One region of the Ornithinibacillus xuwenensis genome, then DNA from elsewhere that is predicted to be linked to it. Evidence: a T-box and tRNA genes for the amino acid it is inferred to sense, from the RefSeq annotation. Region 1 holds a T-box; the other holds one or more tRNA genes.
What was found. A T-box is a leader RNA that pairs with one kind of tRNA and senses whether it is charged. The one in region 1 lies ahead of trpS (tryptophan--tRNA ligase), so its partner is inferred to be a tRNA-Trp.

Region 1 (9,963 bases):
TGGGTTTACAAAAGCTTCACCACGATTATTTTTCCATACTTCACCATTCTCCGTGTACGATAAATCTGGACGGCTTTTTGCAAGAACACTATCCTTAAATACAACAATTCTTGCAATTGGATAAACTTCATTTTCTTCCAAAGTTTCCATCATTTGAACAGGATTCTTAATATAATTTTGGCCAATATCTGCATAAGGAGATCCTTCTTCTGTCTTATACGTTAAATACCCATGATCATCTTTAATGTCAACAACCATTGCATTAAGGTCTGTTGTATTGACTAAATTCAATAACGTATCAAAACGACTACCACCAGCAGAATGTCCTGTTACATAAATCCCTCTTACCGCATCTGGATATTCAAAATGATAACCCGAATCAAAAACAAAGCGCTTTAGATCTGCACTTTCATCCAACGGCTGAATACTTGTCTGTCTCTGTGGATGGTCAGATGCAACTAATTCTTCATCTCCACTACTTTTTTCGGGTATTGCAAACGGAAGTATAATTACGAGTAGGAGAGCTATTGGAATAATGAGTCTCTTAAGTTGTGTATTTTTCATACTATCAATCTCCTAAACAAAAATTAAGTATGCTCCCTCAAGTTGATTTCACAACTATTCGTTTGCAACACTTTAAATCTATTATAAAACAGAAATGTTAGAATTTGAATGGAAAATACTAGATTTATGTCGATATTTTGCCTTATTTATGTCGGATAAAAGCAAGAAATAACGATTTAAGCTATTTCCAATTGTAGGATTAGCTCATTTTCTAATTTTGCCATTTTTTAACTACAAATCGTTTCCTTACATAAAAGGTTAATTTAAGTAGATACGGGCAAATTACAAAAGAATATACATCTAGACACAAGAAAGGAGTTTTGTACGTGTGAATATGCGTAAATGGTTAATTATTACTGGCACGATCCTTTTCATACTCGTTGGATGTAGGAATCAAGATGAAACAAAGGATGAAGGGCAAAAAGAAGAAACACCAACAGAAGAAACAGAAAACGATTCAGACAAAAAAGATGCGCATAGTTCTGTTCAACATATGGACTATAAGGCAGAGGTAGCGCCCGACTTTTCAGCTGAGGAGTTGACAAAGGATCCTGCAGGCAACTGGGTGACCAATGGTGGAAATATTTATAATGGCAGGTATTCACCATTAGAAAAAATTGATACATCAAATGTGAAGAACCTTAAGGTTGAATGGGTTACGAGCTTGGGATCTGGTTCTGAATTTAAGTATTCTGGTGAAGCAACACCACTTGTCTATGATGGCGTTATGTTTACTATTACAGGAGCGAATGTTGTACAGGCTCTCGATGCCAAAACAGGTGAAATAATATGGGAATACACCCCTCAGATAGCAGACGGATTAGATACGGTGTGCTGTGGGTGGACAAGCCGAGGAGTTGCTTTAGGAAATGGACTTGTATTTGTCGGATTATTAGATGCACGCCTAATTGCTCTTGATCAAAAAACCGGTGAGTTAGTTTGGGAGACACAAGTGGCAGAATGGGAAAAAGGATATACGATAACAAGTGCTCCACTATTTTATGATGGAAAGGTTTATACCGGTATTGCTGGTGGCGAATATGGGATTCGAGGATTTTTAGCCGCTTATGACGCCGAAATGGGTAGAGAGCTGTGGCGAACGTATACACTCCCCGCTCCTGGTGAGGAAGGATCAGAAACCTGGCCAGAGGATAGTAATAGCGCCATTACTGGTGGGGCTCCCATTTGGCAGACGCCAGCTGTAGACCCAGAGTTAGGAATGATTTATTTTGCAACTGGAAACACATCACCTGACTTAGATGGAAGTAATCGTGAAGGTGATAATCTATATTCCGACTCGGTTCTGGCTTTAGATGCAGATACTGGTGATTATCAATGGCACTTTCAGGAGGTACATCATGATATTTGGGATATGGACCCTGCCAACCCGGTTGTACTATTCGATGTTGAAATGGATGGGCAAATGAAAAAAGGTATTGCTCAAGCTGGAAAAACCGGATGGGTGTATATTCTGGATCGAACAAACGGTGAACCGTTAATCGGAATTGAAGAAAAACCAGTTCCTCAGGATGATAGACAAAAAACATCTCCTACACAACCATTTCCAATCGGTGATAACTTTGTACCACAATCCATATCGGAAGAGGATATTAAAAATGATTTACCAGAAGATTTTGAAGGTAAGGTTGGTGACATGTTTACACCATTCTGGGATGAGCCAATGACGATAAAACCATCTCCTCAAGGTGGAGCAAACTGGCCACCTTCTGCCTATAATCCAAATACTGAAATGTTTTATGTATTAGGAAATGACAACTATTTCGCCTACGCTCATTATGCAGAGGATGAAGCAAATAAGTTTGTAGAGGGGAAAGAATGGATTGGGAGTATTTGGCAGCCGGTTGAGAATACACCTAGTCGAGGAACAGTTACCGCTATCGACATAAAAACCAATAAAATTGTTTGGCAAAAAAATTGGGATAGTATTGCGTACAGTGGAATATTGACCACAAAAGGGAATCTCGTTTTTACTGGTCATAATGATGGACGGATTATTGCATATGATGCAACAACTGGAGACCAAGTGTGGGAATTTATGACCGATGCTGGTGCAAACGCTCCCCCAATTACGTACGAGGTTGATGGCAAACAGTATATTTCAATCTTTTCAGCAGGAAACACTTTAGCCGGAAGTAAGCATGGGGATAAAATTTATACATTCTCCTTAGAAGGAGAATACGCATCATTAGAGGATATCCCAGAGGACGCCATTAATACATCTCCAGTTCACAAGGATACTGACAATGACAATAGTGAAGGTGTAACAGAAAGTGACGGCGGAGAAGTTGCCGAACAAGGATTAAAGCTATATGAAAACAATTGTCTAGCATGTCATGGTGCCGAAGGTGTTGGTGGCCATAATGGACCAAACATAGAAAATGCTACCCTTAGCGATGAGGAACTAGTAGAGCAAATTAAAAAGGGCGGCGGATCTATGCCAAAGTTTGAAGACATATTGTCAGAAGAAGAAATTAATGCTCTGGTGGAGTATTTAAAGACACTTATGAATAAGGATGAATAAGCAAAAAAACAAAGGTAATTGCTTGATTAGCAATTACCTTTGTTTCATTATTCTGAGGATGATTTTTCTGCTAGTGGAACGTGTATTAATCGGTCATCCTTTTCTGTTGGTTCACCGCGACTGTCATGATTATTTGTTATGGTAAATAATCCATCATCTTCGATTAGAACATCACGCAGCCTTCCCGCTTCATCATAGAAATCTTTAATTTCACCATTCGCTAAATCATATGTGAAAATTTTCTTACCTGCCAAGGAGGCAATAAACAATTGTCCATCACGAAAAGCCATACCAGATGGAGCCCATGTCTCATTTCCAGAATGAAACACTGGCGTCACCATATCAGGAGCTTCCTCATCACCTTGAATTTCTGGCCAACCATAGTTGTTTCCTGATTCAATTATATTAATTTCATCATGACCATCTTCACCGTGCTCCGAGCTATATAAGGTCCCATTATCATCCCAAGATAACCCTTGAGAATTACGATGTCCATATGAGAACACATACGAATCTGCAAATGGATTATCCTCCGGTACCTCCCCATTTAGCTCCAACCTTAAAATTTTTCCAGCGAGGCTATCTAGATCTTGTGCAAGCTCACCTTTTCCAGTATCACCAGTAGTAGCATACAGTTTACCATCTGGGCCAATTTGAACCCTGCCTCCATTATTAAGCTCGCCACCAGGAATTTCTTCTAATAATACAGAATCTTCCTTCCACGTGGTTCCATCCAAAACTAAAGAGACAATCCGATTAAGGGTTTCCCCATCCTTTTCATACGTATGAAAAGCAAATGCTTTCTTTGAAGTCTCAAAATCTGGAGCTAACGTAAATCCAAGAAAGCCACCTTCACCTTCATGAAGAATTGCTTCGTTAACCTGTACATCCTGGACCTCAACTAGCCCAAAATCCCCATCAATCTCCACCACGGTTCCATCCCTTTGACTTAAGTAAAACAAGCTTCCATTTTTATTGATTGTCCAAGGAATAAAAAGCTTATTCGCATTGATATTTCCATCATCTGAAGAAACCACCTCAACGGATTCTTCCAAAACCTGAATCGCATCTTTATTATCTTTATGAGTAGGTTGCTTAGTCTCCTCATCTACGTTCCGATTATTCGATAAAAGCATAACAACGCTTGCAACAAGAAGCAAGCCAATCAACCCTAAAAAACCATATTTTTTCAATAATATTCACCTCTTACTTTCTTTTTCTACATCACTTACATTTCGTTATTGTTTACTATAAATGTCTTCTGTGTACCATCCTTGAACTTTACTTCTAATTCAGCTTTCAAAAAATTTTCTGGCAGGTTGAATACCTCAAGTGATGCCTTTATTGCTTCTTCATCCGTCATGTCATAATGTACATCTAATTTCTGCACAAAAGGAAAAATTGCATCAAAAGCTTCCTTTCCACGAGCGTCTACTTCCTCTAACGGATAATAAAATTCCGCTTCTACTAATCCCGCATCATGTTCAATCTCACCTTCAAATTCTGTATCAGCGTATAGCACATCAAAATCTACAACAGAATAATCCAATGCATCCATTTTTTCTACAACATCCTCTATACTCATAGCTGGTTGATTTTCGCTCGTAGTTGATTGATCATGAGATGAATTTTCATCATCACCACACGCTGTTACTATAAAAACCATTGTAACGAATAAACTTGTTAAGACTAGTTTTTTCATAAACTACCTCCAATTCATTATATAGTCCCTATTATTTCCATAATTTTCATAGATATTCATAATTTTCATAGAAACGATAGTATTTTTCATAAACTACAATCGATTAGAAAATAAAAAAAGAACCCAAATTGATTAAATTTGAATTCCTTTTAGTCACTACATTCTCGTTCGCTTAGTACATCACTAATAATTTCAAGATGAAATGCTGCCCATGCTTTCTCTCTAAAATGAAATGTGACACTAATCGTAAGTAATATTAGATAAACGGATATAAAGATTATCCAGATCATATTGCCATCGTTAAACAAAACATCTTGGAGCTTACTTGAAAACAGAAATAAAAGCCAAGGAATAGAAGTAACAAATATTGGAATAACACCCATTCCATTCTGTTCTTTAATCATACGATAATAGACTAACTGAAGAATCTTACTGTCAAGAGATTCATAGAAAGACCTAATATCAGAAGCTTCCTTTAGTAGTTTATTGGATTCTAAATCCTTTTGTTTTTTTAATGTTAAAAACAATTTGTGGGCATCTCCCCGAAAAAAGTTCATTTCCTCTCGCCTCTTTATCTTGTGCTACTCTATTAATTGTTGGCATTAGGATGAGAAATATACATCATCGTAGAGAGGGAGTAATATCGATGCATTTGGTAAAAAATGCAAAATTCTGTTTTGATAAGAATGTTGCGTTCTTAAATTATTTGCAAGCATGTTCATATTTATTTTCACTTTTTCTGAGACTTGTCCTGAGAATCCTTTTATTAATTTTTCCTAAGAAGTCCTTACAGAGTCCAAATATGCACAATTAATTAACTAAGAACCTTCAGCAATATAGAAGGTCCTTAGTCAATTTATACATTTCTTATCAGGAAAAATTAATAGAAGTCTGGTCTATATCCATATACAGGGTTTTGGAATCCTGCCTGATATCCAGGAAAACCATATCCCGGTACATTCCCGTAATATCCAGGTCCACTAAATCCAGGACCATATCCGCCAAAGCCCGGTCCGTATCCTCCAAAACCTGGTCCATTATCAAATAATTCTCCACCTAAAAATCCCAAACCAGCACCAATTAGTCCTGCAGTTAGAGGACTTATACCACCAAATCCTGCTCCAAATCTTTGTTGTGGTCCTCTATACATAGGTAGGTTATTTCTTACTCCATGCATGTTGATTCTCCCTTTCCTAGAAATAATTTATTTCTATTCACTATAGCCTATGGAACACCAACAAAAATGTAATGGGCGATTTCCTTATATGAAACTGCTATTTATTTTTACGAGGTATTGTAGATCCATACATCTACTGGTTAACTCACGCACGTCACGAAAAGTTCAGATTAACGATGATGCCTATGTATGGAACTGATATCGTAATGACTACGTTCTTTTCGTATACTACTTTTTAATAAAGAAGTGACCATACAATAGCATTGACAATACACTATATACAAGAATTAGAAGAGAGAAATTCATCAACCAGATTATGTTGATGAATGGAGATTATTTTAAGATAACTTCGGGCAAATCTGTTTTCAGAAAAATTATCTACTATAATCGTAGAGGAGTAATAATGAAATGACAATTCAAAGCGCGACCTATAACGAAACACAGTTTATTTTAAATCATGCCATAAATGTTTTTACGGAATCCACCGTTGGCCATATAGAGCCTAGCTGGGATAAGGCACTCCAAAGTGTTTCATTATTTTTAAATAACGGGGGATATTATTTCATAAATACAGAAAACAACAAAATTAAAGGCTGGATTGGGATAGGTGTCACCTATGACAGCTATACGGATAAAGAGATTGGATTTATTCAAGAATTATACGTTTTACCAGAATATCGAAATGCGGGAATAGCACGGGAGTTATGTAAAGAAGCAACAATTCATTTAAAACAACAAGGGTGTCAAGAAATTCAATTGAATGTATTTGTTGGAAATGGAGCAAAAAATCTCTATCGGAAACTTGGCTTTCAAGACCTATATACAACGATGAAATTAGACTTCGGGTCTAATACGGATTAGGGTGTGAATAACTCACACCCTAAACTTATCTAGCATCTGAAATAGGTAAAATATAATCAGTAAACGAACAATTACTGCAAGCATACTTTTCTGTAAAATACTCTCATGTCTTATTTACTAGTCTATATCTCACTGGATTGTAATATAGAATAATAAGGACATTGTTAAGGAGCGATTAGATGAGTACAGCATGGATAATGGGCGCGATTGCATCTGCACTAGGAATTGGTGTTGGCGGTGGACTAGCTTGGTTATTGAAAGGTATTCAAAAAGGCTTTGCCTTTACATATTCGCTTTGCGCTGGACTTATCATTGGGCTATTATGTCTGGAGATGATTCCAGAAAGTATTGAATTGGGTGGATGGATTATTCTAATAATTGGTCTCGGATTTGGGCTTGTGTTATTTCATTTTCTTCATCAAATAATGAACAACATTATCATTATTACGAATAGTAACAGGAAGGAGATCTTTATTCGTTCCGGTACGCTGTTAGCCATTAGTATAGCGATACATAATTTCCCTGTGGGTATTGCACTCGGTTCAACACTTGGTACAGATTTAGGAGGATTAATGCTAACAACATTAATCTTACATAATATCCCCGAAGGAATCATTGTATTTACCCCATTATTTCTTGCTGGATTTGGGTTACTTTCTTGGATATTAATCACGATTCTTGTAACATTCCCAATTGCAGTTGGTTCATTACTTGGACAAGCCTTTCACATCAATATGCCCTCATTACTAGCCCTACTTATTAACCTAGCCATTGCAATTATATTTATGGTGGCCATTAGAGAAATATTTTTAGAGGCAGTGAAAGAATCCAACCTTATATATTCAACTATTATTGGATTGGTGGGAGTTGGAATTATTTATTTGTACATGAACTAAATAAAGATTAGGAGTTTGATGGAACTTTCTGTCGTTAACATTGCTATAAATAAAAATTCTATCTAAAAAAGTGGTGAATACCGCTTTTTTTGTTTGGTCTCATCAGCTCATGTTTAATTGCTTCTTAGCCAAACAGGCTTCATCCTGGAGGCAAATGATTTTTTTAGTAACCATCACTAGGTACTGGCTTAAGCAATTATAACCTTAGATGAATAAATTATAGTAGCTATATCCCAAAAGAAAGGAGAATAAAAATGGTGTCGAACACTCGAAATAGAGGCTTTCGATTATGTATCTTCCCTGGATACAATTGGTGTGGACCTGGTTGTAGTGGCCCAGGAGCCCCAGTTAATGATGTGGATGCCCTTTGTAAGGCTCATGATGAATGCTATCGAAGATCCGGAAATAGACGCGCATGTGATGAAGCATTTATCCGGCAATTACGCCCAAAAATTAATCGACAAACACAAAAGGGCCGTCACGCTAGAACACTTTATAATTTTATGCGGATTAAAACGATGTTTTAGCTACTCCTCGCTTACTGATTTAGGAAACTCACGAAACAAGAAAGATTTTTTAAATTTTTCTTCTTGCAATTCATAACAAGTCTATATATAATAATAAAAACTCAATATGGCTATGAAGAAGGCGTAGTACAATTGCCCGCTGAATTTTAGAGAGCTTGTGGTCGGTGGAAACAAGCATCAAGGTATATTGGAATTGGACTTTGGAGCTTTATCAAAACGTTTAAAGTGATCTTGCTTTTTAAGTAAGGTAATAAGGGTGGCACCGCGGTTCATTCGTCCCTTTCTATAGGGAATGAATGGGCTTTTTTTTATTCCCTAACCATTAATTAACTTGATTAGGAGTGAATTACAGTGAGTACAATTTTTTCTGGTATTCAGCCCAGTGGAACCTTAACCATTGGCAACTATGTTGGAGCTATCCGGCAATTCGTCGAACTACAAAACAGTCATAACTGTTTCTTTTGTATTGTAGATGAGCATGCTGTAACGGTTCCACAAGAACGATTAAAGCTACGTGATAACATCCGGTCACTAGCAGCAATTTATCTTGCATCAGGGATTGACCCGAATAAATCAACCCTATTTATCCAGTCAGAAGTACCTGCTCATACACAGTTAGGATGGATGATGCAGTCCATCAGTTATATGGGTGAATTGGAAAGGATGACACAATTTAAGGATAAATCCGAGGGGAAAGAAGCTGTATCTTCAGCACTATTTACCTATCCATCTCTAATGGCAGCTGATATCCTTTTATACAATACAGATTTAGTACCTGTTGGAGACGATCAGAAACAACATTTAGAATTAACGAGAGATTTAGCGCAGCGCTTTAACAATCGCTTCTTAGATGTATTTACCGTACCGGAAATTAGCATTCCTAAAGTTGGTGCCCGTATTATGTCACTACAAGAGCCAACAAAAAAAATGAGTAAATCTGATGAAAATGCAAAAGCATCCATCTTCATGCTAGATGATCCGAAAAAAATCGAAAAGAAAATCAAAAGCGCTGTTACCGATTCAGAAGGTATTGTGAAATATGATAAAGAAAATAAGCCAGGTGTCTCAAATTTATTAGATATACACGCTGTATTTTCTGGTGAGACGATTGAAGAGCTTGAAAGAAAATATGAAGGAAAAGGGTATGGCGATTTTAAACAAGGTGTTGCAGATGCAATTATTAATGTTCTAAAACCGATTCAAGACCGTTATTATGAGATTCTTGATTCAGCCTTATTGGACCAAATTTTAGATCAAGGTGCTGAAAAAGCATCATTAGTTGCGAATAAGACTATTCAAAAAGCGAAAAAAGCAATGGGACTTGGTAGAGTCAAAAAGAAAAATCAGTGAGTGCTTCTCACTGATTTTTTGATTTCTGTTTGGATGCTCCTTCTGCATAACTGCTTTCAAGCTCCCACATCTTTTCAAGAAATGGTTGCCCCTTAATAATTTTCTCACAAAGCTCCTCATGTGCAAGACTCCAACCGAACTTAACACCATCATATAAAGCCTGCCACACTTCATCCTCATCCATAAAGCGAATAAATGGGTATTTTTTTGGATTCCATTCCGTTAACCAATAACGTAATTCTTCTATGTTATTCGATGTACGTAGTTGATCTAACCCCATCATCAACAATTGCTTTAACTGCCGCTCTCTTCTTGTCAATCCAAATACTAAGTCCGGCGACATA
Region 2 (6,623 bases), 390 kb from region 1:
TTAGGCAGTGCACATCTTGCAACTATGTTTTTGCTAGCAGGACATTATACGCTATACGCATACTTTACCCCTTTTTTAGAAACAGAACTTCATCTAAATTCCAGTTGGATCAGTCTTTGTTATCTATTATTTGGGATTGCGGCAGTAAGTGGTGGAGCGTTCGGGGGCATACTATCCGATTCGATTGGAGCTAAAAAAAGCATCATCGTTGTTATCAGTTTGTTTGCAGCTGTACTATTCTTGTTACCTTTCACTACGTTTTCACTTATTGTATTCCTACCAGTTATGATGGTTTGGGGAGCGCTAAGCTGGAGCCTATCTCCACCACAGCAAAGCTACCTGATTCAAACAGATCCTGCTACATCGGATATTCAGCAAAGCTTTAATAATTCAGCGATTCAAATTGGTATTTCTCTTGGATCTGCATTTGGTGGCATCGTATTGAATGAAACTGGAACTGTATCACACATGTCTTGGTTTGGAGGCGCAATCGTAATCCTTTCCTTACTATGTGCAATCTTTTCATTAACAAGAAAACCGAAAGAGAGAACAGGTACTGTTTTAGCTTCGGATGTATAATAAAATAGTGCACCCCAATTGTTAGATGTGTCTAACAATTGGGGTGCACTTCACTCTTGGAGTGTTCTATTATGGCTAAATTTTTAGATTTTCAATAGGAGAAAAAGTGAAAATTAGCTTATTTCATCTACAATTTCTGCTTTTGGGGTGTTTGTTGTAGAAATAGTAATATGCTAGCCTTAGCTTAGTATAATGAATTCTACAATTCTAATAACCCCTGAAAAGATGTAACATATTGTTAACGATTACGTTGATAATAGAAAAAAATCAACAAAGGAAGAGTAATCCTCCCCCATCTGTTATCTTAAGCACCTATTTGCGTGTATATCATGGCAGCTTAATTTACATGCTCCGCTTCCCATTTCTCCATAAATGCTTGCATTAGTCTATCAACATCTTCGTCACTTGGAATACTGCGCAAAATTTCATTTTGATTGTATACTTTTCCACCTTTAACGATTAAATTAATATCCTGTGTATGCTTAATATTCTCTAATGGGTTCTTGTTTAAGATGACTAGGTCTGCGATTTTTCCTTCTTGGATTGTTCCAATGTCCTCTAGATTAATAGACTTTGCTGCATTCACTGTTGCTGCTTGTAGTGCCTCTATTTCAGTAAACCCAATTTCCACAAATATTTCTAGTTCCCGATGCAAAGCCATTCCTGGATATGTATACATTAGGGCTGGTGTATCAGTTCCAGCAACCACCGTTCCCCCCATATCATAGTAGGTTTTAGCAATAGCTTTCGTTAAGGTATTTATTACAGCATTACTTTCTTTTATAACCCCTATAATTTCTTCATGACTTTTCCAATATTCTACAGGATGCTTCTTCTTTTCTATCGACTCTATCACCTTATTATTTGGTGACCAAATGTTTGGAAAGCTCATTGCTTGATCGAACAGAACCATCGTTGGGCAGATTTTCACATTGTACGTTAACATTTTCTCACATAGTTCTTTCACTTTTGCTTGGTCTGGTTCTTCCCAATTTATATGACTCCACTCTACTTGGTCCACTAGTGGATTCCATCCTTTATAAATCTCTTGGGCAAATCCAGATGCATGCTCAAACCATGTAACACCCGCTTTCGCTGCATCTAATGCTGTTAATTCCTTGGAGTTTATTAGATCAATTGCTAATTCCAAACCAATCATCTTTGCTTCATCCGCCGCCGCTTCCATAACCTCTTTTTTAATCCACCCATAAAGTTTAATAAACTTCGCTCCTACTTCAGCTTGTCTACGAACTTCTTCTCTAGCTTCTTCTGGGTCATCTGTTACGAAATTTCCATAACTAGTTCCTCCCCATTGTCCAGGGGGTCCATCAATCATTCTATCTGATGTGTACACTCTTGGTGTCGGTGCATAATCTGGTTTTTGAATTAAGTTATGAAGTAAGAGGACGTTACCAGCTGTGTTTCGCACGGTTGTTACTCCAGATGCTACAAAATGAGGCGCAAATCCCTCGTTAATATGACAATGCATATCAATTAAGCCTGGAATAATATAGTTTCCTTTTACATCGATTGTTTCTGGCACCTCAGGCAACTCTTCATCCTGCTTTACGATTCTTTTAATCGTATTTCCTTCTACTTCAATTGCACCTACAAAAGATACTCCATTCTCCACATCGATAATCGTTCCATTTTTAATCAGTAATTTTCCCATTTGCATTTCCTCCTATAATTGTTTATCTGTATTCAATGTTCTGATTTTATTGTATAGTGATTAAAACACTCGTTTTTCAAAAATGTCATATAGTGGAATTTTCATGGTTCGAGGAGGATTGAATAGTGGTGGAATACGGAAAAACACTAAGAATAGTTCGGAAACAAAAAGGGATAACCTTAAAACGATTAGCAGATGGGATTTGTTCTGTTTCTTTTCTATCAAAGTTTGAACGCGGCGATTCCGATATTACACTTGGTCTAATGACAAGACTGTTAGAAAAGCTAATGATGAACTTTGATGAGTTCTTATTCATCCATCACGATTTTCAACCTGATAAATTGGAACAATTCTTTAAAGCAGCGAACACTGCCTATTTAAATAGAGACGTGAAACAATTGAAGCAATTAAAAAACGGACAATTAAAGAAGTGGAAGCAATACGGCGTGGAAACCTACCAGTGCAATGCTCTATTGATTGAAGTATATGAAAGTATCGTAGATAAGGATTATATCAAAAAAGGAGTACAAGAAATTGATACGCATCTCCTTTCTGATTATTTATTTCGAGTAGAGGTATGGGGATATTATGAGTTAATGCTTTATAATGGTACGTTACTATTACTCGAGCCAGATATGGTCATGCTGCTTTCCAGAACTGCATATGAGAAAAGTGCTCGTTTTAGAAATTATGATAAGGTAACTGATGCGATTACATCCGTGCTCTTTAACACCATTATCTTTTTGCTTGGACCAGTGAATCGATTTCACGAAGAGTTCGCATATCAAAAGGAAATGACTGAATTTATGGGATATCTTGAGGCGATTGCCATTCCAGAAGGTAACTTAACAGAAAGAGTACTTTTATTAGAGCTCAAAGGTGCCTATTCTATTAGAGTTGGATACAAAGAAGAAGGTACTGCAAAAATAAAACAGGCTATCCAAATCTTACAGGATTTGAATTCTACTAGAATGGCAAATAATATCGAGCAGTATCTTTTGCAGATTATATAGTATCGAGGAATAACCATTGTATTAAGAAGCTGGATTTCTCTTTTGTTCTACAATTAGAGCTTCACGGATATAATTTTTCAAATAAAATAATGCTAACAAAAAACCCATTAAACATTAGAAATGTTTAATGGGTTTTTATACGATACCGGTGGTCGGGGTCGAACCGACACTCCCGAAGGAACACGATTTTGAGTCGTGCGCGTCTGCCAATTCCGCCACACCGGCATATTAAAAATTTGACGTAGTCTTGACTGACAAATATTAATATAGCACGGAATGGGGGATGAAGTCAATGTTTAATTAAGTAGATATAATTATCATAATTCACGAACTTGGCTGCCCATGCTTTCTTACCCAATTCAACACAATCAATCGAATAATCATACCAATTGTATAACCTAATATAAGAAAGATAATTGGTAACCAAATCGGCCCGAAATAAATACCTTTAACATTAAAGGTTGGAGAATAGACTACTCCAATAGTGCCGATATATGCAGAGAACACATAAGGCAGGAAGGAATAGGAAGCCTCTCCCCCTCCAGCATCACGATACGCATCCCATATAGCAAATAAATAAAGACATGGATAAAACATTAACCATTGATAATTAGTGCTTGAGATTGCTGTTTGTATATCACCATGAAAACTCGGTATAATGGCAGCATTTAGTTTTGAAAATACATTAACAATGAATTCTAAAGCAATTAATACAGCTCCTTTAAACAGCTTTCCATTTAGAAATTGTCCGAACCCTGGAAAGGCAATACTCCAAAATATTACTTCAACCTTCTTATCCTTTGACATCTTTATACACTACCCATCCGCCAATTCTTGTCGATCCGATTCCCTAGGGGGCTCTTCCAACCATCCATTACTAATCATGATATTTGCGCCGTCCTCTGAGTACTTCATGATTTCAGTAGTTAATCGTGTATATTGAGCAACTAAATCACGTCTATGGCTTGTTGCTAGACTTAAGCCATAATTGCCAATACCAATTCCAACTAATGCGGTTATTTGAAACATCATTAGCTTATCCGAAAAAACAAATGATGTATTCTCTGTAATCTCTGCATTCCATGACATTGGTGCAGGAAGTTCATTTTCACGTAGTATAGACCCTAAAACCTCCACATGCTTTTCCGCAATTTCCTTTCCTCTTTGCATAAATTGCCTTACTTCCTTGGACTTTGCTACCTGTGAAAAGCTAATTAATGCTGCAACACCTAATACATTACGCTGCATGTTTGCGTATAAATTCGATATTTCCATTCCGGTTAAAGGCCTTCTTTCCCCAAACCAACCGGTTAAAAAGCTCTGCTTCTTTACAAAATCTACTTTACTGGGTATCGGAAGGTTTGGTGAACGCACATAAACACCTTTAGAGAGCATTAAATCCTTTGCCATCCGATGTAGCTTATTAGACTCCACAAAACACGCTGAGAAGTAATTATAAACGTCTTCACGAGCTGCTAATGAAGTAGCCATACTATAGTTATTCATACCAACCTGAGCCATGTCCCGCATGAAATTTAGAATATAAGTATCAGAATAAAGACGCTCTGCGTTAACATCAACATCCTCATTCAGATGAAATCCAACTGGTATTGGATACTTTTCCATATTAAAAAAAGCCTTCAACTTTTCCTTATGTGATTCAGACAATTTCAGTCCATAATTGACTATCTCTTTCACACCTTCATCCTCAACTATATTATCCATATAAGTGAGTACACAGATCGCCATACTATCATTCATATAAGCAGACCATAGCTGAGTAATTTCTGTTGCACTTAAACGTGCATGATGTTCTACATTCATAACGAAAATTGACCTCCGAAAATCTTCTTTATGCTTGTTAGTATGCCCTTGATGTAAAATTTATACAGTATCAAATAGGATGGTTCAACTGGTTAATTAAGCCAATAAAAAAACTCCTTTGTTTTAAATGCAAGTACCTAGCTTTGCAACTAAAACAAAAGAGTTTATGTATATTACTATTTAAAATTGGAGGCGGTAACCGGATTTGAACCGGTGATAAAGGTTTTGCAGACCTCTGCCTTACCACTTGGCTATACCGCCACTATTCTGGAGCGGAAGACGGGATTCGAACCCGCGACCCCCACCTTGGCAAGGTGGTGTTCTACCACTGAACTACTTCCGCGCTTTATTGGCTGGGCTACCAGGATTCGAACCTGGGAATCACGGGACCAAAACCCGTTGCCTTACCGCTTGGCTATAGCCCAATATGGGGCGACCGGTGGGAATCGAACCCACGAGTGCCGGAGCCACAATCCGGTGCGTTCACCACTTCGCCACGGCCGCCATAATAAAAATGGCAGGGGTAGTAGGAATCGAACCCACATCAAAGGTTTTGGAGACCTTCGTTTTACCATTAAACTATACCCCTACTAGAAAAAATAACTATTAATTTTAAATGGTGGAGGGGGGCAGATTCGAACTGCCGAACCCGAAGGAGCGGATTTACAGTCCGCCGCGTTTAGCCACTTCGCTACCCCTCCATAAATAGAAAAAAACATAAATGGTGGCTCGGGACGGAATCGAACCGCCGACACATGGATTTTCAGTCCATTGCTCTACCGACTGAGCTACCGAGCCATTTTGTGTTTTCAGTAATATTTATAGTGGCGGTCCGGACGGGACTCGAACCCGCGACCTCCTGCGTGACAGGCAGGCATTCTAACCAACTGAACTACCGGACCACTATATGATTTTTTTCGTTGCACTTTACAGTACTACTGATATTCAATTATCGAAGAAGATTATTCAACGTAGTTAATTGAATTATTTGGTTGCGGGGGCAGGATTTGAACCTACGACCTTCGGGTTATGAGCCCGACGAGCTACCAGACTGCTCCACCCCGCGATGTGAGAAAGTATTAAGTTAGCTAATGGTGGAGGATACAGGGCTCGAACCTGTGACCCCCTGCTTGTAAGGCAGGTGCTCTCCCAACTGAGCTAATCCTCCATATTATATTGGTGACCCGTACGGGATTCGAACCCGTGTTACCGCCGTGAAAGGGCGGTGTCTTAACCGCTTGACCAACGGGCCATGTAAAGTGAAAGTTAAGTGGCGGAGAGCGAGGGATTCGAACCCTCGAGACCACTTTCGCAGCCTACACGATTTCCAATCGTGCTCCTTCGACCACTCGGACAGCTCTCCATGGCTCCACAGGTAGGATTCGAACCTACGACCGATCGGTTAACAGCCGATTGCTCTACCACTGAGCTACTGTGGAATAAATGGAATTGCCTGGCGGCGTCCTACTCTTGCAGGGGCAATGCCCCAACTACCATCGGCGCTGAGAAGCTTAACTGCTGTGTTCGGTATGGGA

Region 2: it encodes a tRNA-Trp, which carries the amino acid that the T-box ahead of trpS (tryptophan--tRNA ligase) is inferred to sense. The anticodon was not compared.

The regions. Positions count from the first base shown of each region.
Region 1 is NZ_JBDIML010000003.1:242,668-252,630, forward strand. Features, by position in the region: gene ABC228_RS10605 (putative glycoside hydrolase) at 1-564, opposite strand, end outside; gene ABC228_RS10610 (outer membrane protein assembly factor BamB family protein) at 899-3,106, shown strand; gene ABC228_RS10615 (PQQ-dependent sugar dehydrogenase) at 3,154-4,299, opposite strand; gene ABC228_RS10620 (YusW family protein) at 4,335-4,808, opposite strand; gene ABC228_RS10625 (hypothetical protein) at 4,958-5,365, opposite strand; gene ABC228_RS10630 (hypothetical protein) at 5,689-5,985, opposite strand; gene ABC228_RS10635 (GNAT family N-acetyltransferase) at 6,394-6,846, shown strand; gene ABC228_RS10640 (ZIP family metal transporter) at 7,026-7,742, shown strand; gene ABC228_RS10645 (phospholipase) at 7,997-8,269, shown strand; T-box leader at 8,373-8,553, shown strand; gene trpS (tryptophan--tRNA ligase) at 8,621-9,619, shown strand; gene ABC228_RS10655 (YjbA family protein) at 9,627-9,963, opposite strand, start outside.
Region 2 is NZ_JBDIML010000003.1:631,943-638,565, forward strand. Features, by position in the region: gene ABC228_RS12650 (MFS transporter) at 1-579, shown strand, start outside; gene ABC228_RS12655 (amidohydrolase family protein) at 917-2,251, opposite strand; gene ABC228_RS12660 (helix-turn-helix domain-containing protein) at 2,377-3,264, shown strand; tRNA gene ABC228_RS12665 (tRNA-Leu) at 3,408-3,489, opposite strand; gene ABC228_RS12670 (hypothetical protein) at 3,589-4,071, opposite strand; gene ABC228_RS12675 (DUF3231 family protein) at 4,081-5,088, opposite strand; tRNA gene ABC228_RS12680 (tRNA-Cys) at 5,276-5,349, opposite strand; tRNA gene ABC228_RS12685 (tRNA-Gly) at 5,357-5,431, opposite strand; tRNA gene ABC228_RS12690 (tRNA-Gln) at 5,439-5,513, opposite strand; tRNA gene ABC228_RS12695 (tRNA-His) at 5,517-5,592, opposite strand; tRNA gene ABC228_RS12700 (tRNA-Trp) at 5,604-5,677, opposite strand; tRNA gene ABC228_RS12705 (tRNA-Tyr) at 5,706-5,789, opposite strand; tRNA gene ABC228_RS12710 (tRNA-Phe) at 5,811-5,886, opposite strand; tRNA gene ABC228_RS12715 (tRNA-Asp) at 5,914-5,990, opposite strand; tRNA gene ABC228_RS12720 (tRNA-Met) at 6,078-6,154, opposite strand; tRNA gene ABC228_RS12725 (tRNA-Val) at 6,181-6,256, opposite strand; tRNA gene ABC228_RS12730 (tRNA-Glu) at 6,266-6,340, opposite strand; tRNA gene ABC228_RS12735 (tRNA-Ser) at 6,360-6,451, opposite strand; tRNA gene ABC228_RS12740 (tRNA-Asn) at 6,453-6,527, opposite strand; rRNA gene rrf (5S ribosomal RNA) at 6,540-6,623, opposite strand, start outside.